2 regions of the Luteibacter aegosomatissinici genome follow, and region 2 is predicted to be linked to the other one. Evidence: riboswitches for the same ligand, from Rfam matches in the RefSeq annotation. Region 2 holds a riboswitch; the other holds the start of a gene.
The links. Region 2 has a riboswitch for thiamine pyrophosphate ahead of L2Y97_RS02530 (TonB-dependent siderophore receptor). Riboswitches for the same ligand answer to the same signal wherever they lie in the genome.
Positions count from the first base shown of each region.

Region 1: linked by a shared signal. The riboswitch ahead of thiC (phosphomethylpyrimidine synthase ThiC) and the one ahead of L2Y97_RS02530 (TonB-dependent siderophore receptor) in region 2 are both predicted to bind thiamine pyrophosphate.

Region 1 is NZ_CP095742.1:4,323,803-4,339,523, forward strand. It holds gene L2Y97_RS19420 (ferritin-like domain-containing protein) at 1-465, opposite strand, end outside; gene thiC (phosphomethylpyrimidine synthase ThiC) at 549-2,390, opposite strand; TPP riboswitch at 2,461-2,559, opposite strand; gene L2Y97_RS19430 (TetR/AcrR family transcriptional regulator) at 2,594-3,250, opposite strand; gene L2Y97_RS19435 (protein-L-isoaspartate O-methyltransferase family protein) at 3,613-4,272, shown strand; gene L2Y97_RS19440 (TolC family outer membrane protein) at 4,311-5,687, shown strand; gene L2Y97_RS19445 (hypothetical protein) at 5,911-6,477, shown strand; gene L2Y97_RS19450 (hypothetical protein) at 6,518-6,814, shown strand; gene waaA (lipid IV(A) 3-deoxy-D-manno-octulosonic acid transferase) at 6,841-8,106, opposite strand; gene lpxL (LpxL/LpxP family Kdo(2)-lipid IV(A) lauroyl/palmitoleoyl acyltransferase) at 8,187-9,104, shown strand; gene L2Y97_RS19465 (VirK/YbjX family protein) at 9,233-10,147, shown strand; gene L2Y97_RS19470 (glycosyltransferase family 2 protein) at 10,094-10,903, opposite strand; gene L2Y97_RS19475 (O-antigen ligase family protein) at 10,878-12,158, opposite strand; gene L2Y97_RS19480 (glycosyltransferase family 4 protein) at 12,155-13,294, opposite strand; gene L2Y97_RS19485 (zinc-finger domain-containing protein) at 13,355-13,561, opposite strand; gene L2Y97_RS19490 (YceI family protein) at 13,696-14,280, opposite strand; gene L2Y97_RS19495 (malonic semialdehyde reductase) at 14,355-14,948, opposite strand; gene L2Y97_RS19500 (mitochondrial fission ELM1 family protein) at 15,085-15,721, shown strand, end outside.
Region 2 is NZ_CP095742.1:561,242-576,962, forward strand. It holds gene L2Y97_RS02495 (hypothetical protein) at 1-17, shown strand, start outside; gene L2Y97_RS02500 (hypothetical protein) at 27-350, shown strand; gene L2Y97_RS02505 (hypothetical protein) at 350-643, shown strand; gene L2Y97_RS02510 (hypothetical protein) at 830-1,027, shown strand; gene L2Y97_RS02515 (MASE1 domain-containing protein) at 1,077-2,048, opposite strand; gene L2Y97_RS02520 (HvfC/BufC N-terminal domain-containing protein) at 2,259-2,996, shown strand; gene L2Y97_RS02525 (phosphotransferase enzyme family protein) at 3,036-4,187, shown strand; TPP riboswitch at 4,190-4,285, shown strand; gene L2Y97_RS02530 (TonB-dependent siderophore receptor) at 4,348-6,522, shown strand; gene pnuC (nicotinamide riboside transporter PnuC) at 6,512-7,093, shown strand; gene L2Y97_RS02540 (hypothetical protein) at 7,149-7,907, opposite strand; gene L2Y97_RS02545 (aspartyl protease family protein) at 8,165-9,970, shown strand; gene L2Y97_RS02550 (hypothetical protein) at 10,126-11,040, opposite strand; gene L2Y97_RS02555 (DNA topoisomerase IB) at 11,121-12,203, opposite strand; gene L2Y97_RS02560 (class I SAM-dependent rRNA methyltransferase) at 12,259-13,428, opposite strand; gene L2Y97_RS02565 (hypothetical protein) at 13,448-13,891, opposite strand; gene L2Y97_RS02570 (serine/threonine protein kinase) at 13,957-14,901, opposite strand; gene L2Y97_RS02575 (hotdog fold thioesterase) at 14,898-15,350, opposite strand; gene L2Y97_RS02580 (2Fe-2S iron-sulfur cluster-binding protein) at 15,399-15,721, shown strand, end outside.

The DNA.
Region 1 (15,721 bases), 1.2 Mb from region 2:
CCGACGGGTGGTCGGATCGTCATCGCCGATGTAGCTCACGATCTCACGGTAGCTATCGATCGCAATGCGCTCGGCGACCAGGTCTTCCTTGATCATGTCGACCAGGTCCACGCCTTCCACGTAATCGGCGTGGCTACGCGAAAGCAGGCCTTCCGGGTTGAAATTGGGCGTCCCGTCGAGCTGGGTAATGCGCTCGGCGATACGGTCCGCGTGCTCCTGTTCCTGCGTGGCATGTTCCAGGAATTCCGACTTCACGCTTTGCGAATGGATGCCCGGTGCCATGTAGTAGTGATACTTGTAGCGAAGCACGCAGACGATTTCGGTGGCGAGCGCTTCGTTGAGCAGTTTGATCACCGTTTCGCGATCCGCGCGGTACCCCGCCGTCACGGCGCCGTTATCGATGTGCTGGCGGGCACGCTTACGGATGTTCTCAATATCGCTCACAAAGGGTTTTGCGCTGGGCATTGCCTGTGCTCCGTTCAAAGGGAGTTGGGTAGGGGCCTGACGGTAGGGCGGGTGCCGAAAAGATGGGGTGAAGGGCGCCGGCATCACGCCTTCCGGTACACCTCGCCCCCCTGGTCCCGGAATTCCAGCGCCTTGGCATCCATGCCCGCCGCGTAATCACGCACATCCTGGGTGATCTTCATCGAGCAGAACTTCGGCCCGCACATGGAGCAGAAATGCGCGCTCTTGTGGGCATCCTTCGGCAGCGTCTCATCGTGCATGGAACGCGCTTTCTCCGGATCCAGGCCGAGATTGAACTGGTCGTCCCAGCGAAACTCGAAGCGCGCCTTCGACAACGCGTTATCACGTACCTGCGCACCAGGGTGGCCCTTGGCCAGGTCGGCGGCATGGGCGGCGATCTTGTACGCCATCATGCCGTCGCGCACGTCCTGGCGATCGGGCAAGCCCAGGTGCTCCTTGGGCGTGACGTAGCAAAGCATGGCCGTGCCGAACCAACCGATCATCGCCGCGCCGATGGCGCTGGTGATGTGGTCGTAGCCCGGCGCGATATCCGTGGTCAGCGGCCCCAGCGTGTAGAACGGCGCCTCGTGGCACACCGCGAGCTGGCGATCCATGTTCTCGCGGATCAGGTGCATGGGCACGTGGCCCGGGCCTTCCACCATGCACTGCACATCGTGTTTCCAGGCCACTTTCGTCAGTTCACCCAACGTATCGAGTTCACCGAACTGCGCGGCATCGTTCGCATCGGCGATGGAGCCTGGGCGCAGGCCGTCGCCCAGGCTGAAGGCCACATCGTAGGCCTTCATGATCTCGCAGATCTCCTCGAAGTGCGTGTAGAGGAAGTTCTCGCGGTGATGCGACAGGCACCACTTGGCCATGATCGAGCCGCCGCGTGACACGATGCCGGTGACCCGGCCCGCGGTGAGCGGCACGTAACGCAGCAAAACGCCGGCATGGATGGTGAAGTAATCCACGCCCTGCTCCGCCTGCTCCACCAGGGTGTCGCGGAAGATTTCCCAGGTGAGCTCCTCGGCCACGCCACCCACCTTCTCCAGGGCCTGGTAGATCGGCACGGTGCCCACGGGCACGGGCGAGTTGCGCAGGATCCACTCGCGCGTTTCATGGATGTGTTTGCCTGTCGACAGGTCCATGATCGTGTCCGCGCCCCAGCGCGTGGCCCACACCAGCTTTTCCACTTCCTCGGCGATGCCGGAACTCACCGCGCTGTTGCCGATATTGGCGTTCACCTTGGTGAGGAAGTGCCGCCCGATGATCATCGGCTCGGCTTCGGGGTGGTTGATGTTGGCGGGGATGATCGCGCGGCCGCGGGCCACCTCGTCGCGCACGAACGCGGGCGTGATGGCGGCCGGCAGCCGGGCGCCGAAGGCCTCGCCCGGGTGCTGGGTACGCAGGGCGCTGTCCCCCAGGGCCTCGAGCCGCTGGTTCTCGCGGATGGCGATGAATTCCATCTCGGGCGTCACGATGCCGCGGCGGGCGTAGTGCATCTGGGTGACGTTGGCACCGCGCACCGCACGCAGCGGTGCGCGCGTGGCAGGGAAGCGAATGGCGTCCAGCTTCGGATCATCGGCGCGGGCCCGGCCAAACGCGGAGGAAAGCCCATCCAGGCGCGCCACATCGCCACGCTCGGCGATCCACGCGGCGCGCAGGGCCGGCAGGCCCGCTGACAGATCGATGGGGTGCGCCGGATCGGTATACGGCCCGGAGGTGTCGTAGACGACGATAGGCGGGTTGGCTTCGCCGCCGAACAGCGTGGGGGTCTGGGCCTGGGCGATCTCGCGCATGGGGACGCGCAGATCGGGGCGGCTGCCGCCGACGTGGATCTTGCGCGAGCCAGGGAGCGGCGTGGTAACGGCGGCGGACAGCTCGCGGGCGGCGCGGGCGAGCTCTTCGGACATGGCATTCATCGGCTTCTCGGCTCTTGGGGAGGGAGAAGCGGACGCGCCGCCACGGCCGGCCGGCGCGCATAGGCGCACGGCTCCCGTGGACAAAGCTTCCTACGCCGGTACTGACCGGATCAGGTTCAAAGGGACTCTCTCAGCCTGCGCAACCGCGCCGGCACCCCCGCTTCGGGGCCGATTCAAGCACGAAGCGGGGAGGAACGCGAGGCTTAGCCGCGCGGCGCGTACGCGCGCATGAACATCTCGACCGCGGCGAGGGCGTTGTTCTTCACCTCTTCGGCGAACTGAACGGCGCAATCCTCGCAACCAAACAGGCGGCGGATGAGCAGATCGCCCTTGAGCAGGGCCAGGAACTGGGTGGTGGCGCGGCTGACGTCCGGGATCTCGAGCTGGCCGCGCTCGGCGGCGTCGCCCAGCAGGCGGCTCATCAGCTTGTGCATGCGCACCGGGCCCTCTTCCCACACCAGGCGGCCAAAGCGGGGGTTACCGCCCGACTGGCAGTCGGAAAGGATGGCGCGGAACGTACCCACGGATTCCGTGTTGGTTTCCATGGCCGCGTGGCGGCTGGCGATGTTGGTAAGCGTGGCGCGGATATCGGCGCCGGCGCTGAAATCGAACAGGTCATCGGGCAGGCGTTCCTGCACGTGGGCGCGGATGACCTCACGGAAGAGGTTGTCCTTGTCGCCGAAATGGCTGTACACGGTGAGCTTGGACACACCGGCCGAAGCCGCGACGGCATCCATGCTGGTACCGGCGAAACCGCCCTGGGTGAAGAGCGCCTTGGCGGCATCGAGGATGGCCGCGCGCTTCTCCATGTCTTTCGGACGCCCCGGGCCCTGGGTCTTCATTTTCGGGCTGGCGTTCATGGCTGCACCTTCACAAACAAAAGTTATGACTTTATTATACGCAGCGGTTCAGTTATTTCCAGCATGGCGCGCATATTTTTGTCGCGACAGCAACCGGGAACAGGAGCGGAACCGCCGTCCTACCTTAGAATGATGTGGGGCCGCCCGCCCGCGGTCTCCATGGCTACCCGGCCCCACCCCTACCTGCCATTCAGCCGGCATGGGGGGCAGCCAGGGGGGTGACTTCCGTCAGCCCCGTGCGGTGACTTCCGGCACTTCGCCAGGAAGCACCGGGACCGCAGCCTTTGCACATCAGGAAAAGCGGCGTGTAACCCGTTATCCTTCCGAATCTTTTTTCAGCTTTTCGTACGGGATTGAACACCATGGCGATGAATTTCGAGCAGGCCCGCCAGAACATGGTCGAGAACCAGGTCCGCCCCTGGGAAGTGCTGGAGTACTCGGTACTCGACACCCTGAAGGCGATCCGCCGCGAGGATTTCGTGGCCTCGGCCCATCGCAACGTGGCGTTTGCCGACCTGAACCTGCCCCTGGGGCACGACGAGGTCATGATGAAGCCGGTCATCGAGGGCCGTGTCCTCCAGGCCGTGGCCCTGAACAAGACCGACGAGGTCCTGGAAATCGGCACGGGCTCGGGCTACCTCACGGCCTGCCTGGCCAACCTGGCCGGCAAGGTCCACAGCATCGACATGCACGCCGACTTCGTCGACGCTGCCCGCCAGCGCCTTGCGGCCGCCGGCGTGGCGAATGCGACCCTCGAGGTGGCCGAGGCCGTCAACGGTTACACGCCGGCCGGCGTTTTCGACGTCGTCGTGGTCACCGGCGCGGTGCACGCGGTTCCCGAAAAATTCGTACGCTGGCTGAAGCCGGGCGGCCGCATGTTCGTGGTCCGCGGTGATTCGCCGGCCCAGACAGCGGTGCTGCTCACCCACGAGGGCGAGGGCCGGTACCGTGAGGAATCGTTGTTCGAAACGGACCTTCCCTACCTGGCGCATGCCGCGCCGGTGAAGCGCTTCGTGCTCTGACCTTTACAAGATCCCCCCATCACCCACGAGGCGAACCCATGCGCTTGAAGCTCCTTACCGTTGCGCTGGCCCTGGCAGCGGCACCCTTCGCGAGCCATGCCGAAGACCTGCTTGATGCTTACCGCCAGGCCCGGGCGAACGACCCGGTGCTGTCGCAGGCCGATTCCACCCGCCTCGCAACCGGTGAGGGCGTGACCCAGGCCCGTGCGCTGCTGCTGCCCCAGGTCAGCGCGCAGCTCAGCCTCAACCAGAGCGACCCGAACGGCCCCACCCGCGAGCCGATCTACGGCGCCGACAACCGCACGATCGTCGGCTACTCGGGCGATATCGGCCACACCCGTACGCGTGATGTTGGCGCCACGGTGAGCCAGAGCGTGGTCGATTTCAGCAAGTACGCCGACCTGAAGGCGGCCCGCTCCTCGGCGGATTCGCAGAACGCCACGTACGATGCCGCGCTGCAGGCACTGTCGACCCGCGTGGCCACCGCGTATTTCCAGGTGCTAACCAACGATGACGCGCTGACCTTCCAGAAGGCCAACGAGCAGGCCCTGGCGCGCCAGCTTGAACAGGCGCAGCAGCGTTTCGACGTGGGCCTGTCGGCCATCACGGACGTGCAGGATGCCAAGGCCCAGCACGATACCGCCGTGGCCCAGGTGATCACCGCGGAGAACACCCTGGCGGATTCGCGCGAGGCGCTCACCCAGATCACGGGCCAGCCGGCCGACAACCTGAAGAAGCTGCGCGAGCAGCTGCCGATGGATCCGCCGAGCCCGAACGATGCACAGGCCTGGGTGGCCGAAGCGGTCAAGACCAGCCCGACGATCATCGCGGCGCAGTACAACGTCGATTCCGCTGAGCACAGCATTTCGTCGGCACGCGCCGGCCACTTGCCGACGATCGATGCCACGCTCGGTTACAGCAAGAGCACGGCGTGGAACCAGAACGCCGGTGCCGCGTCGTCGGCAGGCACCACGAGCGCGAACGGCCGCGGTGCTACGTCGGTCGGCCTCACGCTGAACGTGCCGATCTTCTCGGGCGGTGCGACCCAGTCGCGCGTTCGCCAGTCGATCTACCAGCGCGATGCGGCGCAGGATTCGCTGGAATCCGCCCGCCGCCAGGTGGTGCGCGATACGCTGAACTACTACCGCTCGGTCGTGGCCGGTATCAGCAAGGTCGAGGCGACGAAGGCCGCCGTGGAATCGGCCGAAAGCGCACGTGATGCGACGCAGGCAGGCTTCGAAGTGGGTACGCGTACGATCGTGGACGTGCTGATCGCGCAGCAGAACCTTACCTCGGCGCTGAGCGATTACTCGCAGGCCCGCCACCAGTTCGTGCTCGACAAGCTGCTGCTGAAGCAGACGGCCGGCACGGTGGACGTGAAGGACCTGGAAGCGGTCAACTCCCTGCTCCAGTAAGCTCCGTAACGGTTGGAAACAAAAGAAAGGCCGCGGGCAATCGCGGCCTTTTTTATGCGCGCTCGACAAGGCCGCTCTTCCGGTGCGGGCGCGAACGAAACCCTGAGTCATCCCGTCACGTTTCCTGACACGCCGCCAAGGCATTCCCCTACATAGGGTCACGTCCAACCCGATGCATTCTGTGCCAGCCCATTGAAGGGCGCTTATTGAAAGGGAAAACAGCATGAACGCCATTCGCACTACGCTCGCGCTAGCAGCGATCGCAAGCGCCACCACGGCGCACGCCGTGCCCAGGAACACGTATGGCCCGGCTGAAGAGGTTATCGGCGTCCGCTACCACGTCGTCGGCTTCGACAAGGGCTTCAAGCATGACGCCGCTCGCGCCCAGGCTTTCAAAAAGGCCATGGACGAATGCCACAGCCGCGAGGGCTATATGACCGACTTCCAGGCCGGCGCCACGCAGACGGTCATCACCATCCAGAATGGGGTCGCGGAACCCGCCTACGCCACGTGCCGCACCAACATCGTGGAGCCCAAGCGGGAGGGCGTCTTCCTCGCGGTTATTCCGGAGGCCAGGGTGGACTTTGCAGGCGGTATCCGCATCACCGCTACGGGTGCGCTGAGCCAGGCGTATTACGCGGTGATCAACAAGGCACCGCAGGTGTGTCAGGCAGGCGGCGAACAGGTCAAGCACGTGGGGATTGGCTTCGAACGCGCCGAAAACCAGCCGCCGGGCACCATGGTGGCAACGGCCGACGTCACCTGCTCGCCAGCCGTACGGCGCCAGTGATCTACGCTGTACGACGCACTCTCACCAAGGAAGGAAGCGCATGAAGATCATCACCACACTGGCCATCCTCGCCACCCTGGGCTCGGTTGACGCCGCATCGGCGTCGCGCGCTTCGCTAGCGCCACTGTCATCCCCGATCCAGCGCGAAGGCGTCGAACTTCTTCGCGGCGGCCTTACCGGGCGCGACCTTGCCCACATGCAGCGCACGCTCAACGACGCCATGACCGCCGACTGTGAATCCACCGGTGGCCGCGTGCTCGGTTTTGCCACGCACTCGACGCGGCGCAGCGACGGTGAGTTCGAGGTCAATGCCGAGCTTACCTGCGGCACAACCTGACCAGACTGGGGCATCACCCTGGCCGATCACTCCTGAAGCAGGCGATCCACCAGCTTCATGACCTTGCCAACGGAGCCACGCTCGCTATCGAACACATGGCGGGCGTGGCTTCCCATCGCCTCACGGCGTTCCTTGTCGCGGAGCAGCGACAGCACCTGCTCACCCAGCTCATCGCCGTCCTTTACGCGCTCACCACCACCTTCATCGAGCAGGGCCTGGGTGATTTCTTCGAAGTTGTACGTGTACGGTCCCACCAGCACCGGCTTGGATAGCGCGGCCGGCTCGAGCACGTTGTGGCCGCCGATGGACACCAGGCTGCCGCCCACAAATGCGACATCCGACGCTGCGAAGAAGCGCAGCAGTTCGCCCATGGAATCGATGACGAAGCACTGCGTCGCCTGGCCGGGCACCTTGTCCGCGCTGCGCGTCGCCACGTTGAAGCCCAGGCTGCGCACCGAGGCCTCGACGGCCTTGAAGCGCTCCGGGTGGCGCGGCGCGATCAACAGCAGGGCATCGGGCAAGCGGCGCATGACCTCGGTGTGTGCCTCGAAGACGCACATCTCCTCGCCCTCGTGCGTGCTGGCGGCGATCCAGACCGGCCGACCGGCACCCCACGCTTCGCGCATGGCATGGCCAGCCTCCAGCGCAGCACTGGGTACCGGCATGTCGAATTTGAGGTTGCCGCAGACGGTGAGCTGGCTGGGCTCGGCGCCGAGCAGGCGGTAGCGGGCCGCATCGGTACGTGATTGGGCAGCAATGTGGCTGACGCAACGCAACGCACGGCGAACCAGCGAGCTCATGCGTGCGTAGCCGCGGAGTGATCGCTCCGAAAGGCGGGCGTTGGCGATGAGCAACGGGATACCGTGGCGGCGGCAGGCGAAGTAAAGGTTCGGCCAGATCTCGGTTTCGACGATGACGGCCAGGCGCGGGCGCGTATTGCGCAGGAACCGTTTCACGGCGAACGGCAGGTCGTACGGCAGGTACACGCTGTGCACCGAGTTGCCAAACAGCTGGCGGACGCGCTCCGAGCCCGTGGGGGTCACCGTGGTCACCAGCATGGGCGCGTGCGGGTAGGCCTCCATCAGTGCCTTCACCAGTGGCTCGGCCGCGTTCACCTCGCCCACGGACACGGCATGCACCCACAGGCAGCCCGTCATCCGGGGGGCCTTGAAGCTGCCGAAACGCTCGCGCCAGCGCACGTGGTAATCGCCGTAGCGCATGCCGCGCGCCATCAGGCGAACCATCACCAGCGGCGTGAACAGGTACATGGCCAGGTTGTAGATCAGGCGCAGGAGCACACTATCCCCGGGATGGGCGGTTGGCCCGGCAGTATAGCCGCCCCGGTCCGCTACAATGCCCGGCCATGCCAGGTATGCCCCGCCCCACCCTGACCCGCTCGATGCTCGCGCCCCGAAACTGGCCGGCGTGGCTTGGCGTGGGTGTCATCTGGCTCATCGCGCACCTGCCGTTCCGCTGGCTCATGGGCCTGGGCCGCCTGGCCGGCCGGCTGGCCCTGCACCTGAACAAGGAGCGCCGGCGCATCGCGGCCACCAATATCGCCCTGTGCTTTCCGGAGCTATCGGCCGATGAGCAGAAGGCGCTGGTCCGCGCCAACCTTTGCGATGTCGGCATGATGCTGGCCGAGTTCGCCCTGGGCTGGATGGGCTCGGACAGGGCGATCGCCCGCGTGCCGGTCACGATCGATGGGCTGGAACACCTGGAAGCCGCCCGTGCCGAAGGCCGTGGCGTGTTGCTGGTGGGCGGCCACTTCTCGCACCTGGAGCTTTGTGCGCGGCTGGTGTCGCAGCGCATCCGCATCGCCGGCATGTACCGGCGCATGGATTCGGATGTGTTCGAGTTCGCCGTGCTGCGCTCGCGCCTGCACTACGCCGCGGCCATGTTCGAGAAGGATGATATCCGCGGCACGGTGAAGTACCTGAAGGCCGGTGGCACGCTGTGGTACGCCCCCGACCAGGACATGCGCAGCAAGGACAACGTGTTCGCGCCGTTCTTTGGGGTAAGGGCCGCGACGATCACCGCGACGCACCACCTTGCGCGGCTGTCCAACGCGGTCGTCATTCCGTTTTACCACCGCCGCCTTCCGGATGATTCGGGTTATGCGATGCGGCTTGGCGCGCCGATGACTGATTTTCCGTCGAAGGATGCTGCGCTCGATACGGAACGGGTGAACGCGCAGATCGAGCAGATGGTGCGCGAAGCGCCGGAGCAGTACCTGTGGGTACATAAGCGCTTCAAGACGCGCCCGCCAGGTGAGCCGAAGATCTACTGAGCTTTCGCCGGGCTTTCCCGAAACTTTCTACGCGGCAACGGCTGCTAAATCGTTCGTTCTCACGAAAGTCAGGCGAAAATTTCACGGCGTAGAACGTCCGTCGATATCCATCGAGACGGACCTTTCCCATGCCATCGCTCTTTCGCTTCGCTCGATCGCTGCACGGCCGCGCCGGCTGGCACAGCACGCCTTCGCACGCACTGGGCGCCGTGCTGACTTACTGCGGCCGTTCGCTCAAGCGCTGGCGCAAGCACGACGCGTGGCTCGCCTTCCTGGAGTCGCCTGCCATGGCGGGCATCACGGAAATCGACAAGGTATTGCTGGAGCGTTACCAGCACCGGTACATCAGCAAGGCGTGGAGCGCCGAGCAACGCCTGCAGGCCGTGCGCGACCACTACGAGTTCGCGCTTGCACGCTTTCCGCGCGAGCTCTTCCACATGCTGTACCGCGAACGCCAGGTGCTGGCGGGCAAGCTCACGCTGCGCGATGGCGGCAAGCTTTCCTTGCTGCTCAAGGCCCCCATCCGCCGTGGTCGCGAAGGCGAGCTCAGCCTGTCGCTCACCGACGAGGAAGGGCTGCAGATTTCCTACGTGCAGTTTTCCATCATCAACGGTGGCCGAACCATCGTCATCGGCTGCCTGCAGGGTGCGGCGAACGATGCCGGGCGCGAAGCCGTGCGTGACCTGACCAAACAATGCCACGGCCTGCGCCCGAAGAACCTGCTGCTGTCGATGGTCCGTTCGCTCGCCGATGCCTTTGGCATCGATGAAGTACTCGGCGTGGGTAACGACCGGCACGTGTTCGCCGGCATCGCGAACAAGGTGAAAGCCGATTACGACGGGTTCTGGCTGGAAGCGGGTGGCGAGCTCGGCGACGCCGGCTTCTACCGGGTGCCGCCGCGTGAACCGTTGCGCCTTGAATCGGAGATCGAGAGCAAGCGGCGCAGCGAATTCCGCCGCCGCGAGGCGCTGCGCCACGAGGCGTGCGAACTAATCCTGGAGCCGTTCGGGTTCCACCGGCCCGCCCTTGCCGCGGCGGCGTGAAACCCGGCGCTCGTACAGCTTGGCGTACTTCAGGAACGCATAGAACGCGTGGACCCGGGCGGCGATAAACCCCGCCCACCCGCCACGCCAGTGACCACGAAGGAAGTAGTAACGGGCAAAGGCGATGGTGGGATAGGCCACCATGCGCAAGCGCAGTGCGCGCGGTTCGCGCGTATGCCGGTCGGCCACCTGCAGCGAGGAATAGCGGTTGGCCTTGTCGACACGACCGGCGATATCACGCTCGCCATGGTGGTCGATGATCACGTCCAGGCGGGCCACCGGCCCATCCACCTCGACGCTTTCGTGCACTTCGTGGCCACTCATGCGCGCGTGTTCACGATCGAACAGCCGCACGTAATGATTTAATCGCGCGCGGCCGGGTTGCCAGCGCCAGAACACCCACTCGCGACGGAGCAATTCGAAACCGGCCACGGCGGGTGCCGCGAGCGCGGTGCGGATGCGTTGCGCGGCATCCGCCGGCAGGGTCTCGTCCGAATCCAGCAGTAGCACCCAACGGTGCAGCGCCAGCTGGATGGCGGCCTGCTTCTGTGCGCTGTATCCCGCGAAGGCCTGCACATACACGCGCGCACGAGCGCGCTCCGCGATCTCGCGCGTGCTATCCGCCGACCCGGAATCCAGCACCACGATGTCATCGGCGAAAGCGACCGACGCCAGGCACGCACCGATGGTGTCGGCGTTGTTGAAGGTGGTGATGACGACGGAAAGCCGCTCACCCACCATGCGTCTGTCCCGCATCCGGCAGGTCGGCATACAGGGCGGCGCACCACACGGCGAGGAGCCAGGCGGCCAGCAAACCCCACCATGCCGAGTAGTACGCCATATGGGTATTGAGCGGGAACAGGATGGAGAACAACGCGACCGCAGGTGGGAACGCACGCATGCGCGCGTCGGCATCCGCGCGCCACCACGCGCGCAGCGCGAGCCCCGCCGCGGCAAGCCACGCCAAAAGGCCCAGCGTGCCTGTTTCCGTGGCGACTTCGAGCACTACCTGGTGCGCGTGGCAGGCGCCTTCGCCATCGCCACATTTCTCGATGGTGAGGAAATGATCGCCGGGCGCGGCGTACGCCGGGTAGGCCACGCGGAAGCCGCGCACGCCCACGCCGTTCACGGGGTGGGCCGCGTAAAGGCGAAGCGAGGTTCGCCAGATATCCAGACGGCCGGTAAGGGCCGTATCCAGGCCCTGGCGGGTACCGCTGAGGGCGGGCAGCGTGTGGGCGATGCGCTCACGGAAGCGCGGCGATACCTGCCACGCGAGCAGCCCTGCGACGACCAGCACCAGCGCAGCTGCCCCGCACGCAAGGGCAAAGCGCTTGATGCTGCCAGCCTCGCGCCACAGGAACGCCAGGCCGACCAGGCCATAGCAAAGCCAGGAAGCGCGCGAACCGGAAAGCAGTACCGGGCCGAGCGTGACGAGGTACGCACCTACCAACGCCCACCGGCCCCAACGCTCCCGCGCCGCCCACAGCAAGAACGGCGCGCACGCGGCCAGGGCCGGCCCCAGTTTCAGGTTGTCACTGCCAAAAATGCCGGAGAGCCGCTCCGCATTCGAGTGCCCGGCCAGGCCGACGCCGGTCAGGGCCTGCACCCAGGCATCGAGCACCCATATCGCGACGACCACGGCCGTGGCCATGTACAGCGCACGCACTTTCGCGGGCCGGCGCATGGCGAAGCAGGTGTACACCCCGAGCGGAGCGAAACGCAGTATCCCGGCAACCGTGCCCCAGCTTTTACCCGGCGCCACGGCATCGATGGCCGAAACCAGCGCAGCGCCCGCGTAGGCCGCGAACAACCACAGGAACAGCTTCGCACCGGGGTGGTGGCGGATCGCCGCCGGTTCACGCACCAGCAGCAGGACCGCGCCTACCAGCGAGAGGAACACGCCTAGCTCGGCACTACGCCCGAAAGGCAGCAGCGCGGGCACGAGCCAGATGGGGAGGAGCGGCGAACGCCAGCCGGCGCCCAGCGCCGCCTTGAAACCCGTGCCGCTCACGCGGTCGGCACGCCTTCCACCACATCGGCGTACAGCGCCAGGGTGGCGGATTGCATATCCACCAGCCGGTAGCTACGCGGTGGCGGGATGGGCGGGGCGAAGCGCAGCAGCTCGGCGGCACGCTCCACCAGCCGTTCGCGATCGTTCAACGGCACGCGGCCCGCCGGGTACAGCTCCGACAGCAGCTCGCCGACGCCGCCATGGGCGTAACCGAGCACCGGGCGGCACATCGCAAGGGCTTCCACGACCGTGCGTCCGAACGATTCCGGCCGCTGGGACAGCTGCAGTACCAGGTTCGAGATGGCATACACGTCACGGATATCGGAACGCGGCGGCGAGATCACCACCTTGGATGCCAGGCCGCGCTCCTTGATCAGCGCGCGCAACTCGGCCACATACGCCTCGCGGCCCGGCTCGTCGGCACCCATGAGCAACAGCCGCGCATCGATCGCCCGGCTTTGCAGATCGGCGATGAGCTCGATGGCATCCGCGTGGCCCTTCAGGCGAGTACCGCGGCCGGGCAGCGTGAGCAGCGGCGCGCCCTCGAGCTGCGGGAACTCCTCGAAGAAGGCGCGCTGCCAGGCATCGTCCGGCCGGTACCCGTACGGAAAGGCCTCGGTATCGATGCCGCGCGGCACCACGGCGATACGGGCGCTGGAAATGTCTTCAGGGTAGTGCCGCAGCACGTAGTCGCGCAGGGTCTGCGAGACGACGATGACCCGCTCACCACGCAGCAGGATGCTGCTGTAGTGCCCCGGGCTGTTGAGGCCGTGCACGGTGGTGACGAAATGCGGGCGGGGTTTCACCCGGCGCATGGCCCACCAGCCTACCCAGGCAGGCAGCCGCGAACGCGCATGGACGATATCCGGCTTGAGCTCGCGCAGGATGCGGCGCAGCTTGCCGACCGTGAACAGGGTGCGCAGCGATTTATGGCCGATCGGCAGTGTGACGTGCTGGCTGCCTTCGGCTTCGAGTTGCTCGACCAGGCGGCCGCCTGCGGAGACCACGATGGAGCGGTGCCCGGCCTCGACCAGCGCCCTGGCAATTTCCAGGGTCGAGCGCTCGGCACCGCCCGAATGCAGGGCGGGTACGAGTTGTACAACGGTCATCGTCCGGGCTGGGAAGACGGTGGCCATGGCGCGGTCCGGTGGTGATGGGGTGGCGGGCGATGCGTTCAGCGAGCCCGCCCGGGCCGGTCAGTCTTTCAGTACGTAAGTAGCGCCGCAATACGAGCACTTGGAGGTGCCGCCCTCGTCTTCGATGGGCAGGTACACCTTGGGGTGCGAATTCCACAGGTACATGCCCGGCATGGGGCACGACAGCGGAAGGTCGGCGTGGGTCACTTCGTAACGGTTTTCGGCGTTCGCCGGGATGAGCGGCGCGGCCGCGGGATTGGTGCGCATGGGTAAAACTCCGGGCGATACGTTGGAACCGGGGATGGGGGGATGGTAGCAGGAACGCCTTGGGGGGCGTGAAATGACGAAAAAAAAGGGCCCGCGTGTGCGGGCCCTTGCTGGGCATCCCGTGACGGCGTGCCTTATTTGGCCGAGGCGTCGTGGGCTTCGGTGGTGATGCGGATCTTGATCTCGTCCGAAACGTTCGGCACGTACGCGCCCACGCCGAAATCCGAGCGCTTGATCGTGGCGGTGGCATCGAAGCCGATGGCCTGCACCTTCATCATCGGGTTCGGGCCGACCTTGTTCAGGGTGACATCGAGGGTGACCGGCTTGGTCACGCCGTGCACGGTCAGGTCACCGGTGACCTTCAGCTTGCCCTTGCCCGCGGCGGCGACCTTGGTGCTCTTGAAGGTCACGGTCGGGTACTTGGCGGCATCCAGGAAATCGGCCGACTTCAGGTGCTCATCGAGCTTCGGCACGAAGGTATCCAGGCCGGCGAGCGGCAGGGTGGCTTCGACCGTGGCCTTGGTCGGGGCCGCTTCGTCGTACACCAGGGTGCCATCGACCTGGCCCAGGTTGGCGCTCGGGTTCGAGAAGCCGAAGTGGTTCCAGCTGAACAGGACCATGGTGTGGCCCGGGTCGAGCTTGTAGGTGACCGGGGCGGCGGTAGCGGTGCCGGCGGCGGCGAGCAGGCCCGCGAGGGCGAGGTAACGGAGAGCGCGCATGGGTGAAAGCTCCTGCAGTGGGTTGGGGTACTGCCAGTGGACAGCGGGACCGGGGGTCACCGCGGGAAAAGGGGTCAGAGGACCTGGGCCACTTCGTCGAAATCGAAGCGCGGCAGGCGGCCGAACAGGTTCTTGTTGGGATCGCCGTAGCCGATGTTCACCAGGAAGTTCGACTTCACCTGGGTGCCCGGGAAGAACTCGGCATCGAGGCCGGCCTGGTCGTAACCGGACATGGGGCCGCAATCGAGGCCGAGCGAACGCGCCGCCATGATCAGGTAGCCGCCCTGCAACGTGCTGTTACGGAACGCGGTGGCTTCCACCAGCGCTTCGTTGCCGACGAACCAGCTGCGCGCATCGGCGTGCGGGAACAGCTTCGGCAGGTGGTCGTAGAAAGCGAAGTCGGTGGCGATGATGGCGGTGACCGGTGCGGCCATCGTCTTCTCCGCATTGTTCTCGGAAAGGAACGGCTTGAGGCGTGCCTTGGCATCCTGCGACTTGATGAAGACCAGGCGCACCGGCGAGGAGTTCGCCGAGGTGGGACCCATCTTCACCAGATCGTAGAGCTCCTTGAGCTGCTGATCGGTAACTTCCTTGTCCTGCCACGCGTTGAAGGTGCGGGCGGAGCGGAAGAGCTGGTCAAGCGCGGCATCGTTCAGCGGAGAACTCATGGGATTCCTTGTACAGTGAACAGGCGCCGGTCGTGCCGGCATTCCAACAGTGTAAGCGGGTCTGGCCATGGCGTGGACCGGTGCCGCAGGAACGAACTGTGTCGAAATCGACAACAATCCAACGTGAGGGATCGGCATGAGTGCCCATCCCCTGGCCCCGGGTTCATGCTGGGTCATCACCGATGGTGCGGCCGGCAACCGCCGCCAGGCGTTGGCGCTGGCCGAAGCGCTCACCCCGTCCATCCGTGAGTGCGTGGTCGACCTGCGTGCGCCGTGGTCGTGGTTCGCGCCGCGGCTGCTGCCGGGGGGCCACATGGCGCTCTCCAGTAATGGCGATAGCCTGCGCGCCCCCTGGCCTACCCTGGTGATCGGCTGCGGCCGCTCGGCGGCGTGGGCGACGCGGCAGGTACGCCGCTGGTCCGATGGCCGCGCGCTGGCGGTACAGATACTGGACCCGCGCCTGGATCCCGGGCACTGGGACCTGGTGGTCGCGCCGAAGCATGACCAACTGCATGGCGATAACGTGCTCACGCCGCTCGGCTCGCTGAACCCGGTGGATGATGCGTGGCTTGCGGATGCGCGCGACGCTTTTCCCGGCTTTGCCGATGTGCCCGGCCCGCGCCTGGGTGTATTGCTCGGTGGCGCGCGCCACGGCGCGCCCGTGGATGTCGCCGCCATGGCGGCCCTGCTGGAAGCGGTGAAGCAGCGCCACGCGCGCGAAGGCGGTTCGGTGATGGTGGTGGCCTCGCGGCGCACCCCGTCCTCGATCCTGC
Region 2 (15,721 bases):
CAATCCACCAACCGTGAGGATGCGCCATGGATTCGTTACTCCTGAATCGCTTCTGGCTGCTGCTCGCCGCAGTGGGTGGCGCGGTCTTGCCTGTCGCCATGAGCAAGATTGATTCGAGGTGGCGCGCTGTCGTGCAGGTGATCTGTGGAACCCTGGTTGCCGTGTTCGTGGCGCCCGCGTTCCAGCGGCATTTCCTGCCCGGGGAAGATGTCGAGATACAGGCAGGTGTGTCGTTCCTGGTGGGCTGCTTTGGACTCAAGCTCACGTGGATCATCCAGCGCGTGCTTGATCGCCATGGTGTTGGTATTGCCGATCGCGTCATCACGCGCATTGCGGGGGGAGGGAAGTAATGGCTGCCTTGCTTGCGGTTGACCTGATCGCGTGCTGCACCGTGACGCTGATGTCCGGATGGCTGATTACCGATCAACGGCTTTCGCGGTTCGCGCGCGTGGCTTGTGCCCTGGTGGTGGCGGGCGCTTGCGTTAACACCGTCGGGATTTACGGAATGCTCGCCAACGTGGATGGCTTCTTCTATGGCGACGTCTGGCCCAGCGAAGTGCTGGTGGATATTGGCGTCGCCACCCTGCTGGTTCGCTGGGTCGTGCGGTTGCATGCCTCACCCCGCGAACCGGCTGCTCCCTGATAGCGGGCCGCTGGCGCCCCATCGGTGCGCGAAATCGGCACGGAACAACGCTAAACCCAGCGTGGGCGGGCAAAAGTCAGCAGGATCGGTGCGGGGAGACGCGCCAGGGGGCGCTCTCCCCAGCATCGACCCGCCGGCTGTCGCCGCGTCGTGTGGTGGCCCGGCATCACGAATGGGGATTCCGCCATGACTATCTCGCTCCGTACGCTTGTTGTCTCGCTCTCCTTCCTCTCGTTCGGCATGGGCACGGCCCAGGCCTATGCCATCCACGGCTCCACGCCCGCCAGCATGGGCTCCGGTCATGTGGCCACCGTGTCGTCCCACGCCAGCGCCGTAGGCGTGGAGTGCAAGAACCCCATTGAGTGTTCCTCACGGGCCCGCTAAAACCACGCTGGCAGCGTCGTCGGGTGATGCCCGGCGACGCTCTTCCACCTCAGCGGTGCGGGGATGGCGTCGGGGCGGGTGCGGGCACCGGTACACCCGGGTGGGCGGCAAGGCGCGCGGCGGCGACGCGATGGGCGATGCGGACCCCAAAAATCAGGGCCGTCGTCGCGACAAACGCAAGGACGGCCTGTGAGCGGATCATGGCCGGGTCCTGCAGGTGGAACGATGTGCTGGCCTGGGCCACGCTTGCCAACATGCCACCCACGGCGGCGCCGTGCCAGCCGTGGCGCAAGGTAAGCGCGATGACCGGTACCGCCATGCCCATGCGGACGCAGGTCAGCAGGCCATCGTCTTCCCCCGCGCCACCAGCCACCAGCAACAGCAGGCCGAGGCAAGGGGCGGCGAACAGCAGGGCATCGCGAAGCAGGGGGCTCTGGCGTATGGCAAGCCAGGTCACCGTGCGCTGGGGCAGCAGGGCGATCCGCTCACGAACCGCCAGGATCAACGGGGTGAGGGTAAGGGCCCCCAGATAGCAGCCGAGGACCCAGGCCAGCATCAATGGCAGTGTGATCGCCGGGGCCGGCGATCCGTCAGCCATGCTCACCGTGGAAAGGACCAGGGCATTGGCCGCCGTGGTGATCACCGCGCAGACCAGCGTGGCCGCCAGGATGTATCCCATGTTCACCTGGCCGTCGGGGCGCACCACGGTATAGCGGCTACGCAGCCAGGCCATCGCGGGCATGCAGACGAGGATGGGCGGCAGTGCCGCCATGCAGGCCCACAGGACGCCGAAGCTGGTGGCGTGCAAGGCAGCCATCTCGGCGATAGGCAGCGTTTCGCCAACCGCCAAAGCGGCCCAGTACCGCCGCGGCACCAGCAACAGGCAGGCGAGGCGCAGGCCGGCGGGGAGCATCCAGTGGGAAAAGGAGATGTTGCGGGTGAGCTCGTAGCACGCGGCATACGCGCCCGCGACCGCCAGATAGCGGCCCCAGGCGAGCGGATCCCTGTGTGAAGTACTCACTGCCATCCTCGATGCCGCCGGGGCGGCCGTTCGAAAAAGCCGCCGCCGGGAAGAGTCCCGTTACGACTGACGCTTTCTTGGTAAATGATATAGCGGCAGTCCCTCGGCGGAATACAGCGCCACGACGAAGATTTGCCGAAATAGCATTCCGGTCGGGAAGGCGTGGCGGACCACGCAGTTTCTGCACATACGCAGTGTTACCGTCCGGCCATGAATCTTCGCGACCTCCAGACCCGTTTCGCATCGACGCTCCGTGGTGGGCCGGCCGTGGAGGGCCTGGATGGCCGTGGCATGGCCGTGTACACCAACCAGTACCGGTCCCAGCTGGTTGCCTCCCTGCGCGATACCTACGCGAAAACCCGCCTGTGGCTTGGCGACGGGGTCTTCGATGAGCTGGCCGAGGCCTACGTGGCGGCTACGCCGCCGGATTCCTGGACCCTGGATGCCTACGGCGAAAGCTATATCGCCTGGTTGGACGGGCATTACCCTGCCGACCCCGAGATCGCCGAGCTTGCCTGGCTGGACTGGCACCTGCGACGTACCCTGTCAGGCCCGGACAGTCGGCCGATCGGGCTGGATGGGCTGGTGTCGGCGGACTGGGAAGCGGTGGAGGTTCGCTTCGTTTCTACGCTGCGCTTCCGCTGGACCCGCAGCAATGCCGCGGCTATCTGGCACGCCCTGGCCAGCGAGCGGATGCCGCCCGCCGCTGAAATCTTCGATGTCGATGCCGGGGTGCGTGTGTGGCGCCGCGACTTCTCGCCCCGCTTTACCAGCATGCTCGCGCCGGAGTGCGCTTGCCTCGACCTGGCCCTGGCTGGCGCCTCGTTCGGCGAGATGTGCGAAGCCCTGACCCGCCTGCACGAGCCCGATACGGCCGCCCGTCAGGCCGGTGCGCTGCTGCGTAGCTGGGTCGAGGACGGCATCGTCGATTCGCTGGTCGGCGACTGATCCTTCGGTGGCCAGTGCCGGCGCCGCTAAACTGCGGCGATGATCGACGATGCCCATCTTGCACACGGCCTGGCCGGCGACGAGCTGCCGCCCGATTGGCCCGCTCTCACCGACGACGAAGTGGCGACGCTACTGGCGCGCGTGCCGCGCGCTGGCGCTTCGCGGGCGATCCGCTGGCGATCGCCGCGCCCCCTATCCGCCGCGGCGCTGGTGGAAACGGCGTTTGGCACGGTGTTCGTGAAACGGCACCACGCGAGCGTACGGACCGTGGATGCGCTAAGCGAGGAGCACCGCTTCGCCGGGCGGCTACGGGCGCGCGGCGTCCCGGTACCGGCGCTCTACCCTGACGACACAGGACAGACAGCGATGGGGCGCGGGGCGTGGGTGTACGAAGTGCACGCGCCGGCGCACGGGGCTGATATCTACCGCGATGCGTTCTCCTGGTCGCCCGCCGGCGGATCGCGGCACGCGTGGGTGGCGGGCGGGATGCTGGCGCGCGTCCACCAGGCCGCCGCAGGTTACAAGGCGCCCCAGCGCACGACCCACATCCTCGTCGCACGGGCGGAAATCATCTCGGCTGCTGATCCGGTCACCGCTATCGGCGAGCAGCTGGAAAGCCGGCCGGCCCTGGCGGCCTATCTGCGCGACCGAGACTGGCGCGGCGAACTGCGTGACACCCTGGCGCCATGGCACGCCGCTGCGCACGCCGGCATCGTCCGCCAACCCCGGCTGTGGACCCACGGCGACTGGCACGTCTCCAACCTTTGCTGGAGCGATGCGGGCGAGGATGCCGAGATCACCGATGTGCTCGACCTTGGGCTGAGCGCCGCAACCTTCGCGCTGTACGACCTGGCCACGGCGATCGAGCGAAACGCCATCGCGTGGCTGGATATCGCGCAGGGCGAGATCGGCCGCGTCGACCTTGCGCTTGCCCTGATCGCGGGCTACCACCACGTGTCCCCACTCAGCGATGATGATCTGGCGGTACTGGCTAACCTGCTGCCGATCGTCCACGTCGATTTCGCGCTGTCCGAGGTCGAGTACTTCGAAGGCATTACCCAGCGCCGGGACCACGCCGACGTGGCCTGGCATACGTTCCTGCACGGGCACGCCGCATGGTTCGCCACGCCACCCGGCCAGCGCCTGCGGGAGCAGATCCGCCACGCCGGCGGCGGATTCGTGGTTCAATAGACGTCTTGAAGCGGGGGTGCCTGGCGTTGCCAGGCTGAGAGAGTCCCTTGGAACCTGACCCGGTTAGTACCGGCGTAGGGAGCTTGCAGAGTCACGGATCCTGCCCCTTGGGGGCAATCCGTGCCCGCCGTCGCTTCGTCCGTTCCCCACGAAGACGACCATGACCCTGATCCGCACCCCGCTCGCCCTTGCCGTGCTCTCGCTCGCCGCCACCGCCCAAGCGGCCGACGATGCCCCGCAACAGGCACGTACGCTGCCGTCGATCGACGTGCATGCCAGCACCGCTGCCGGGTACCAGGCAGCCGATACACAGCTGGATACGTTCGGCAGCTTCGGCAGTGCTCCCCTGCATGACACGCCCGCCGCGATCACCGTGATCACGCGTGCGCAGATCGATGACCGCCAGCCGCGCTCACTGAGCGAACTCGTTCGCGGTGACGCGGCGATCAACGACAACTACGCGCCGGCGGGCTATTACCAGGATGTGTCGATCCGTGGTTTCCCGCTCGATCTCGCGACGGGCTTTCGCTTCAACGGCATGATCATGTCGGCCGAGCAGCTGATGGCGCTGGAAGGCAAGGAACGCGTGGAAGTGCTGAAGGGCCTTGGCGGCCTGGAGGCCGGCGTCGTGGAGCCAGGCGGCCTGGTGAACTACGTCAGCAAGCGCCCGGCCGAGGTGCGCAACGTGACCCTCGGTACCGATTCACATGGTTCGGCGTACGAAGCACTGGACCTTGGCACCTGGTTCACGCCGACGTTCGGCGTGCGCGTGAACGCCGCCCACGAGCGTACGCATGGCGTGGTCGAGCATACCGATGCCCGCCGCAGTTTCCTTTCGATCTCGGCGGACTGGAAGATCACCGACCAGGCCACCCTGCTGCTGGATACGGACTACCAGACCAGCGGCGGACGCTCGGTATCCGGCTACCAGTTGCTGGGTGGCACGGCGATTCCCGAGCACCCCAGCCGTACACGCTTGTTGGGTTACCAGCCCTGGCAACGACCCGTCGGCATCGACTCCAGCAACACCACGCTGCGCTTCAACTACCGTTTCAGCGACCAGTGGAACGCGCAGGTCTCCGCGGGTCACAGCCACACCGTGATCGACGACAACGTTGCGTTCGCCTACGGCTGCTTTTATGCCGAATCGTGTGCCAGCGGCGTCACGCCGGGGTACTTCTTCGCGCCGAACGGCGATTACGATGTGTACGATTACCGTAGCCCGGACGATACCCGGCAGAACGATGAAGTACGCGCGTCGCTGACGGGCACGTTCGCCACGGGCGGCATCGATCATGAACTCAACGTAGGCACCACCGCGTTTCGCCGGACGGTCGACCAGCGCGCGTATGTGTATGACTATGTCGGCACCGCCAACATCGATGACCAGGTGGTTCCGGTATTTCCCTCGTCGCCCAACCAGCCCGGCCCCTCCGAACGGCGCCTGACCGACTGGCAGCACACGCTCTTCGCGATCGATCGTGTCCACCTTTCGGACACCTGGCAGGTACTGGCGGGCGCGCGATTCGTGAAGCTGCATGAGCGTGCCTACGATGACAGCGGTGTGCTCGAGCGCGATACGCGCATGACGAAGACACTGCCGCAGGCCGCGATCCTGTGGCAGCCGGCTTCGGCACTAACCACGTACGTCAGCTACGGTGAAGGGCTCTCGCTCGGGCGCGAAGCACCGTACTGGACTTCCAACGGAAGCACGACCCTGCCGCCGCTGCACTCGCGCCAACTGGAAGCCGGTGTGAAGTACGCGGTCAGCGACGCGCTGGACCTGCAGGCAGCGGTCTATCGCATCCGCCAGCCGTACCAGTTCGCGCAACCGGATAACACCGCCGAAGGGTTTACGTTCGTGCAGCGTGGGCAGGAAGTGCACACGGGTGTCGAGTTGAACCTCGCCGGCCGGGTCACCGACAACCTGCGGCTCACGGCCAGCGCCAACGTGATTCGCGCTCGTGCGGAGAACACCGGTACGCCGTCGTACGAGGATCACCAGGTGGTGAATGTGCCGCGCTACCGCACGGCGGTTTACGCGGATTACACCCTGCCGTTTGCGCCGAACCTTGCCGTATTGGGCGGTTGGCGGTATGCCAGCAGCAACGTGGCCACACCCGATGGCGCCACCCGCGTACCGGCCTACCATGTGTTCGATGCAGGCCTGCGGTTCACCACCTCGCTCAGCGGCCATGCGATGACCTGGCGCGTCAACGTGGACAATGTCTTCAATCACTTCTACTGGCGCGACACGGGCAGCTCAGGCGGCGATAGCTACCTGTTCCCCGGCATGCCGCGGCTCGCCCGGTTGTCGGTGACGTATGAACTTTGAGCTTTCGTTCTTCGAGCTGGCCGCCGCGATCGTGAGCGCGGCAGGCGTATGGCTTACCGCGCGGCGCAGTCCGTGGTGTTGGCCGGTGGGCCTGGTCTCGGTCATCGCGTACGCGTGGATCTTCGTGGACGCGAAGCTGTATTCCGATACGTTACTGCAGGTCGTTTTCGCGTTGCTCATCCTTTACGGCTGGCACCGCTGGTTGCGCAACCTGGATGACAGTGGCCATGTGCGCGTCGCTTCACTGGATACGCGCAGCGCCACGTTGCACCTCGCTGTCGGCACGGCCGCCGCACTCGCCCTCGGCTATGCCATGCATCGCTGGACCGATGCATCGTTGCCGTGGCTGGATGCGGCACTGACGGCATTCAGCCTTGTCGCCCAGTGGTGGCAGGCACGCCGTCACGCCGCCGCCTGGTGGCTATGGATCGCGGTCGATGTGATCTACGTGGGTGAGTACGTGTACAAATCGCTGCCCATTACCGCGGTGCTGTACGCGGGTTTCGTCGTGCTGGCCGCCATGGGCTGGCGCGCGTGGAGCCGGGAGCGCGTGGTGGGCGTGGCCGGCTGACCCCGATCCGTGTACGACGGTGGCGAGCCGTTGGGCTCGCCACCGTCCATGCCGCTTAGCTCTGCGGGGGCAACAGCGGAACGCATTCCGCGCCATTGCACTCGATATGCAGCTTCTGTGCGCGGCCGTCGCACTGGGTGAAGAACACGGCATGCTGGCCGTCCACTTCGAGCACGCGGATGCCGCGGTCACACTGCTGGATGGCTGCCACGTCCTGCGCGGCGTTGAACATGGACTTGCCCACGCGCGGATCCAGGCTGGCCATGCCGCCCGGCGGCAGCGCCGTCGCGATCTGCGCTTCATGCGGCTGCGGCGCGTCGGCCGGGATGGGCGCCTCGGTGGCGGGCTTCGTATCGACGGCCTGCGCCGCTGCCATGGGCGAACCCGGCAGCGTGGCCGCGGAGGCGACGCCACCGGCGTCGGTGCCGAGCACCTGCAACTGGTTGTTGTAGTGGTGCGCCGCGCCGTTCGAGAAATCGATGACGATGCCGATGAGGCCACCGATCAGGATATTGCCCCAGACCATGCCGCGGATGGAGGCGGGGAACACCTGCTGCGCGACGACCGAGCCTTCCTTCGTGCAGTTCACCGAAAGCGGCGTCGCGGAGCGGTGGACCTTCGCCGTGCCAGGCGTCGTGACGTTCACGGTGCCGTAGTTGTTGGTGAGCGCGCACGACGCACCGGTGATGGGTACGCCGGACGATGTCTGGCTGTGCACATCCACCTTCTGGTAGCGGCCGCCGGTGATCGATGCACACGCGGTGATACTGGCGACGCACGCCACGACCATGCCGTGCTTCCATAGACGATTCATTGCGATTCCCTCGATAAATAAGCGCATGCGACCGTGCCGGCACGGTGGCGGGCCGGTTGCAGGCGACATGGAAGCGTGGTGGCGGCCCGCATACCCCCTGGTACGTGACGCCGGCGCGGACCTGCCTCCCCTGAAGGTCCCGCGGGCGGAGTTTGAGATATTTCGTAGGTTCGCGCCATATACCCGACCATCTGGCCGATAGGCATAGCCGGCAGGCCTTCTAGAATCGGCCCAGACCCAGGCAAAGGCGCCCCCCAATGCACCGCATCCTGACGTTCCTTGCGCTGGCCAGCCTCACCGCCGTGGCGAGCGCTGCCGGAAATGCCTTGCCTGGTGCGCTCGACGCCCGGGGCACGCTGTCCAGCGAAGGGTTGGACAGCGCCTGGCACGAAACCATCGACCCGGTAAGCGGGGCCTGGCGTATCGATGTGACGCACCCCGCCCGGTCCTACGCGGATGGTGCCGACGCGGCGGGCCGCTGGCACCGTGATATGTCCGGTGGCGTGCATCCACTGGATTCCGATGAAGCCAAGGCCGTGGCCATCACCGAGGCGTGGCTACTGCGCTTCGGCTGGCTCGACACGAATAGCGTCGCCATGGGGCCATCGGTGGTGACGCGCGAGCGCGGCATGGATCTGCGCCGAACGGTGGCGAAACCGGAGGGCGGGCGGGAGGTAACCCTGTGGTTCGACCAGACCACAGGGCAGCTCGTGCGCGCCAGCTGGCGAACCTCGTTCCTCACCGCGACGCGCGAGTTCGCGGATTACCGGGATACGGGTGGCGTGGCGTTGCCGTATCGCGTGGACACCACAACGACGATCGACAGCGGCACGGAAGACAGCCGCGAAACCGTGACGATTACGGCGTACACATCGCCGTCGATGGGCACGCTGGCGACCTCGTTGGCGCGTCCCCCCGCGTTACCCGGAGACGTGACGATACGCGGCACGGCAAGGGTCGCGTCGGTTCCCATGCTTCTCGAGGGCGGTGCCTTGCTGGTCCAGGCATCGATCAACGGCAGCAAGCCCATGCCCTTCATCCTCGATACGGGTGGCCACGCGATCCTCACCGAGGCTGCCGCCAGGGCATTGGGCATCCAGGGGCAGGGTAAGGGCGTGAGCACCGGATCCGGCCCGGGTTCGATGTCGATCACCTATGCGAAGGTGAAGAACCTTGGGCTGGGCGAAGCGAGCATCGCCGACCAGACCTTCCTGATCATGCCCTTTGGATTTGGTTTTTCAGATCGCGGTGCGCGCGAACCGATTGCCGGGATCCTGGGCCTGGAGGTCTTCGAGCGTTTCGCCACCACCTTCGACTACGATCGCGGCCAGCTTTCACTGGTGCCCTTCGATCTGCAACCCACATTGCCAGGCGCCGGGGAGCCGGTGCCGCTGCGCTTCACGTTCGATATGCCAGTCGTTGATGGCGCGCTGGATGGTCAGCCTGGCGTGTTCGGTATCGATACGGGAAATAGCGGCTACCTGTTGGTGTTTCCGCAATGGGCAGAGCGGCGCGGCCTACTGGACCGGTATCGCAAGGGCCTCCCGATCGCGGCGGGTGGCGGCGTGGGCGGCGCGTTTGTCTCGCGACTGTCGCGTTCGCGCCAGCTCGATATCGGGCCGGTCAGCGTGAAGGGATACCTGGTGCAGCTGACGCCGCCCCATGCGGGCGCGACGGCCAACGTTTCCGAGGCCGGCAACATCGGCCAGGATGTGCTCTCGCGGTTTCTCGTCAACGTCAACTACCGCCGCGGCGCCATGTACCTCGCGCCGCGCACCGCGCCTTCGCCCGCGCACGTCGAACCCGGCATGCGTGCCGCCCGCAAGGAGGCCTCCGCGGATCGTTTCACGGTCGCTACGGTGATGACCGGCAGCCCTGTATGGAAAGCAGGCATCCGCGCTGGCGACGCCATCCTCAGCGTGGATGGGGTGCCAGCGGCGACGTTGGGCAACTGGGGTTTGCGCGACCGTTTCGACCGGGCGAAACAGGGTGATCGCGTCGTGCTGGGCATGGCGAACGGCCACAGGGTGACCGTGACGCTGGATGACTTCGTGCCAGATTAATCCGACGCGTTTTTCAGAATACTTCCATAGCCAATAAGCACGATGACACCGCATCATGCGCGGGTCGTCGTAGCCCGGTGGTTCACTCTCGGATAGGGGTGGGCCACCGGGTACTGCCCGGCAGCGGCCGGGGCGTGGGACGCGTCCCGGCCGCTTCAGTTCGAAGGGTGCGCGGAGGCGCCCCAGTCATCGGCACTGAACTGCAGGTGCAGCACCGTCCGGTTATCGTCTTCCAGCGGTGGGTTGTACTGCAGCGTCGTGCAGCCGGTGGCCACCTGGCGCTTCAGTGCCAGTGCCATCGTCTTCGTTGTCTGCGGGCCGTAGACCGGGGTTCCGGCCTTCGTTGTCTTCAGCGCCACGCGGTAGCCATCAGGACTTACCCCGTCCGGCATATCGGCAGGCGGTGACTGCCCCCCATCCAGCCCCACCACGTCCAGTTTGCGGCCGCAGCTGCCGACGCTGATGATGTCGATGCCATCGAGCAGGCTGGCGATGAACCGGTCTGCATTCTCGGTGAGCGAATCCACCGCTTCCACCGTGGTGCTTAGGCGCACCTTCACGAAGTACATTTTTCGATAGAACAGGTAGGTGCGCGAGGTGAGCATGTCGCGCTGCGCGTCGAACACGATAGGCAGGAAGCGGCCATCCTGGTGGCGACCACCGGCCAGCTTCGCGGTGTAGGGGGATTCGTCGCCCCACCATACGTTGCGGTAGATTTCCTGGCGCTCCGCGAATGCTACGGATTCGCGGAAATCCTGCACGGCCTGCGCAAGCATCTTTGGTTCATCACCCTGGCCGGCCGGGTAGATGAACACGTCCGCGATCACCCACTCGGCATGGTCGATGCCGTAGCGAAGGGATACGCCCGCCGCGATGTCGCCCTCGTCGGCGTAGTTCTTGACGGCCTCGAGCGTGGCATCGGCCAGGCGCCGTGGCGCGATGATCCAGGTATCGTCCACCACCCCGCGGTGGGTCTGCGCATCCACCGGCACGAGCGGGGGTGCCGTGGGGGCGCCCTGCGCGCCCACGGAAAAACTGGCCACGCACAAGGCCAGCAGCACGGGAATCACACTCCACCGCCACATCGTTTCCAAAACCCCTGCAAGATCGAACGCGAACCCCGTGCGCGCACTATAGCCGTCCATATGCCTCATGGGGAGCGCTTGCCGGCACGCAGTCGTCGGCGGAGGAAAGCCAGGGTCAGCGCTTCCAACTTGCGCGGCTGGTGCGGGCCAACCGGGGCAACCTGGCGGTGCAATTCGCCATCGGCCCAGCCCAGGAATACTTCCGGGTGGATATACGAGGCGCGGCAAACCGCAGGGGTATTGCCGAGAACCGCCGCCACATCCTTCACAGCCTGCGCAAGCGCCGCTTTCATCGCCCGCTCGCCGCCTTCATGGGGTATGGGCGTGGCGGCAAGCACCGCGACGGCCTGGACCGTGCCGCCCCAGGTACGGAAATCCTTCGCCGTGAATTCCCCGCCCGTCACGTCCCGCAGGTAATCATTCACCATGCCCGAATCGATGGGCTGTCGCTGGCCCTCGTCATCCACATACTGAAAAAGCCGTTGGCCGGGAAGCTCCTGCACCCGCCGCACCGCCTTGACCAGCCGCCGGTCATCCAGAACGACGTCACGCCACTGCCCACTCTTGCCGCGGAAGTGGAACTCGATCCGCCCACGTCGCGCCTCCACATGCCGGGAGCGCAGCGTCGTCAGTCCGAACGAGTGGTTCTGCCGTGCATACGCGTCATTGCCCACGCGGATCATGGTTTCTTCAAGCAGGCTGACCACGAGCGCCAATACCTTGTTGCGGGGCAGCCCCGGTAGCGAGAGGTCCTTGCGCAGGCGGCGGCGTAACGCGGGCAGGGCGGCACCGAACTCGAGGATCCGTGTGAACTTTCCGCGGTCACGCTCGCTGCGCCACTTTGCGTGGTAGCGGTATTGCTTGCGCGCCCGGGCATCCCTGCCAGTGGCCTGCAAATGGCCGCGCGGATGGGGGCAAATCCATACCTGCGTGTAAGCAGGCGGGATCGCGAGGGAGCGAATCCGGGTCAGCACCTCCTCATCGGTGACGCGCTTGCCATCGATGCCGATGTACTGAAAGCTCTTGCCGCGCCTGCACCGGGTGATGCCATCGTCGGTATCGCACACGTAAACGAGGCCCGCCGCTTTCGCGTGGGCCCGCTCATCGGTTGCCACCACGAGGGCATCGGCAGGAGGTCGTCGGGACATGGCCGGCAGTGTGTGCCGGCCGGCGATCAAGGCGCGGTGAACGCGCCGTCAGGCACTAGCCCACCCGGCAGAATGCTGCCTTGAGATAGCGGTTCTCGGGGACGTTGCTCGCTACCGGATGGTCGGCGCCAGCGCCATCCACGTGAAGGATCTGGATATCACGCCCGGCGTTGAGCGCCACGCGGCGAATCATCTCGAGGAAATCGTCCTCACCCACCAGGCCGGTGCACGAGCAGGTGAGCAGGATGCCGCCAGGCGCGAGCACATCGAGCGCCGTGCGGTTCATGGCGAAGTACTTCTTCAGCGCGTTGACCACCTGGTTGCGATCGCGGGTGAGCTTGGGCGGATCAAGCACCACCGCATCCCAGGTTTCACCCCGGGCGATGGCCGCGCGCAGCCACTCAAAGACATCGCCTTGTTCGAAGCGTGCTTCCACGCCATTCATGCGGGCGTTCTCGCGGGCTACTTCCAGGATCGCCGCGTCCGCATCGACACCGGTGGCTTCCAGCGCGCCGGCCTTCATGGCGTGCACCGCGAAACCGCCGGCATTGCAGCACAGATCGAGCACGCGGCGGCCACGCGCCAGTTCGGCGAAGCGGCGGCGATTGTCGCGCTGGTCGGCGAAGAAGCCAGTCTTGTGCCCCAGGCCCGGTGCCGCATGGAACGCCAGGCCATGCTCGTGCACATCCACCGCCGCGGGTGCATCGTTGGAGCGCACGTCGAAGGATTCCTGGCGCTGCACGTGCTGCTCGGCGAACCAGTAGAGCGATGCGCCCGGGAAATGCTTTTCCAGCTCGGCGTGGATGGTGTCGCGGAAGCGCCACATGCCCGCGGCGAAATACTCGACGACCAGGTGGTTGGCGTAGCGATCCACCACCAGGCCCGAAAGGCCATCGCCTTCGCTATGCACGACGCGCCAGGCATCGCTTACCTCGTCCAGGCGCAGCAGGTGGCGGCGCAGATCCACCGCGCGGGCGATCCGGGCCGCGATCCACGCCGCGTCGATGGCTTCATCCGGCGACGTGGTGAGCAGGCGCAAGGCAACGCGGGCGTGGCCGTTCCAGAAGCCGCGGCCCACGAATCGGCCCTTCGCGTCGACCACATCGACGACGCTGCCGGGCGGAATACGCTCGGCGGGCTTCAGGACCTGGGCGGACCACACCCACGGATGGCCGGGGACGCGGTCGGATTTAAGCTGGATCTGGGGGATTGCGGCGGTATTCATCGGTGAATGATACCGGCCCTCAGCGCCCGAAGCGCAGGATGAGCCAGGAAACCAGTGCCAGCAGGTTGATGCCGATGTGCGCCGCGGAGGGCCCGCCCAGGGCCAGCAGCCACCCGTGCTCGGCGATCGCCCAGTCAAAACCCAGCCGCGGTGAGCGTTGCAGGGTCATGGAAAGGTTCGCATAGGCACCCGAGGAGAGGGCGTAGCTGAAGAACGACGTGGCGACCAGCGGCGCCTGCAGGAACTGGGCCCAGATCGACATCTGGGTGCCGCGCGCGTCGTTGCTGGCCAGCAGCACGCCGGCCACCAGGATGAATGCGAACAGCAGCACGCCGAGCACGGTGACCACCGCATCCAGGCCACTCATGCGCGATCCGAGCAGGTGGTCTACCTGGCGCACCAGGCCGTACAGGCCGCCGGCAATCTCGAACACGGCAATGACGCGGGTGAAGAACGAATGCATGCAAACTCCCAGGTAGCGGACGGCGCATTATGGCCGCCCGCGCTATCGGCTGGCCGAACGGCCGTTCAGAGTGCCTCGGCGGCCTCGTGCAGGTCGGTAATGTGCTGTTCCCACCATCGCGGCTCGGCGGCGAAAGGGAAGGCGGCGGGGAATGCCGGATCGTGCCAGCGCTCGGCGATCCACCCGGCGTAATGCACCTGGCGCATGGCGCGCAGCGCGGGTACCAGCGCGAGCTCGGTGGGGTCGAAATCGCGGAACTGGCCGTAGCCTTCCAGCAGCGCCTCGAACATGGCGTCGTCGGAGGCGAGCATCCACAGGTCCTGCACGGCGGGCCCCATGCGCGCATCGTCCAGGTCCACGAAATGCGGGCCGGCATCGGTCCACAACACGTTGCCCGGGTGGCAATCGCCATGCAGGCGCAGGCGCTGCACGGGCCCCACGGCTTCGAAACGCCCGGAGACCGCGTCATCGACGCGCATGACGGCAGCGCGATACGCATCGAACAGATGCGCGGGGAGCAGGTCCGAACCGAGTGCTGCCCGGGCAGGACCATCGATCATCGTGGCGCGGTCCAGCGTCGTGCGGTGGTGGAAGGGCTCGCGCGCGCCGATCGCGTGCATACGCCCCAGCAGGCGGCCCAGCCATTCCAACTGGTCGGCTGATTCCAGTGAAGGCGCCCGGCCACCGCGGCGCGGATAAACGGCATAGCGGAAGCCGTCGTGGCGCAGCAGGGTTCGCCCGTTGAACACCTGCGGAGCCACCATCGGAATCTCGGCGGCGGCCAGTTCCAGGGCGAAGGCATGCTCTTCGCCGATCGCGGCATCGTTCCAGCGCCCGGGCCGGTAGAACTTCACAACGACAAAGCCGCCATCGTCCAGGCCGACCTGGAACACCCGGTTCTCATAGCTGTTCAGCGTGAGCAGGCGGCCGTCACTCCACGTACCGGTCGCGTCCACCGCGGCCAGCACGACGTCGGGCGACAGCGCCGCGTAAGGCGCTGCCTGGGTCACGAGCGCAGGTTCCCGGGCGCGCCACCGGGCGACGGGATCACCGCCATGGTCAGGCGCGACAGGCACACCAGCTTGCCGGTTTCCTCTTCGATGCGGATCTCCCACACCTGCGTGGTGCGGCCCAGGTGCACGGCCTTGGCCGTACCGGTGACGATGCCGCCGCGCACGCCGCGAATATGGTTGGCGTTGATATCCAGCCCCACCGCGATTTCCTTCTCCACATCCAGCGTGAGCAGGGCGGCTGAACTGCCGAGGGTTTCCGCCAGTACGACCGATGCGCCGCCGTGCAGCAGGCCGAACGGCTGCTGCGTGCGATGGTCCACCGGCATGGTGCCGCGCAGCCAGTCGTCGCCGAACGCCGTGAAGCGGATATCCAGCGTCTCCATCATCGTGTTCCGGCTCCAGCCGTTGATGCGGTCCAGGTTGAGCGGTTGCTTCCAGATGGCCATCGTGGGCGCGGTTCCATGGGAAAGCCCCCATTGTCCTACAATGGGCGGGTGCCTACCGTAACCCTGATCGCCTCCGGCAAGCGCTTTGACGCGGCCGCCGACGAAACCGTTCTCGAAGCCGCCCAGCGCGCGGGAATCGCTCTCCCGTACTCATGCCGTGGCGGTGTCTGCGGCAGCTGCAAGGCCACCCTTGTTGCGGGCGAGTGCGCCTATCCGTACAACCCCCCGGTGGGCCTGTCGGCCTCGGCGCGGGAGCACCACGGCATCCTCATGTGCCAGGCCGTGCCGTGTGGCGATATCGCCATCCAGGCACGCGAGATCGCTTCCGTAGAGGACATTCCGCACAGGCGCGTGGAAACGGAAGTGGCCGA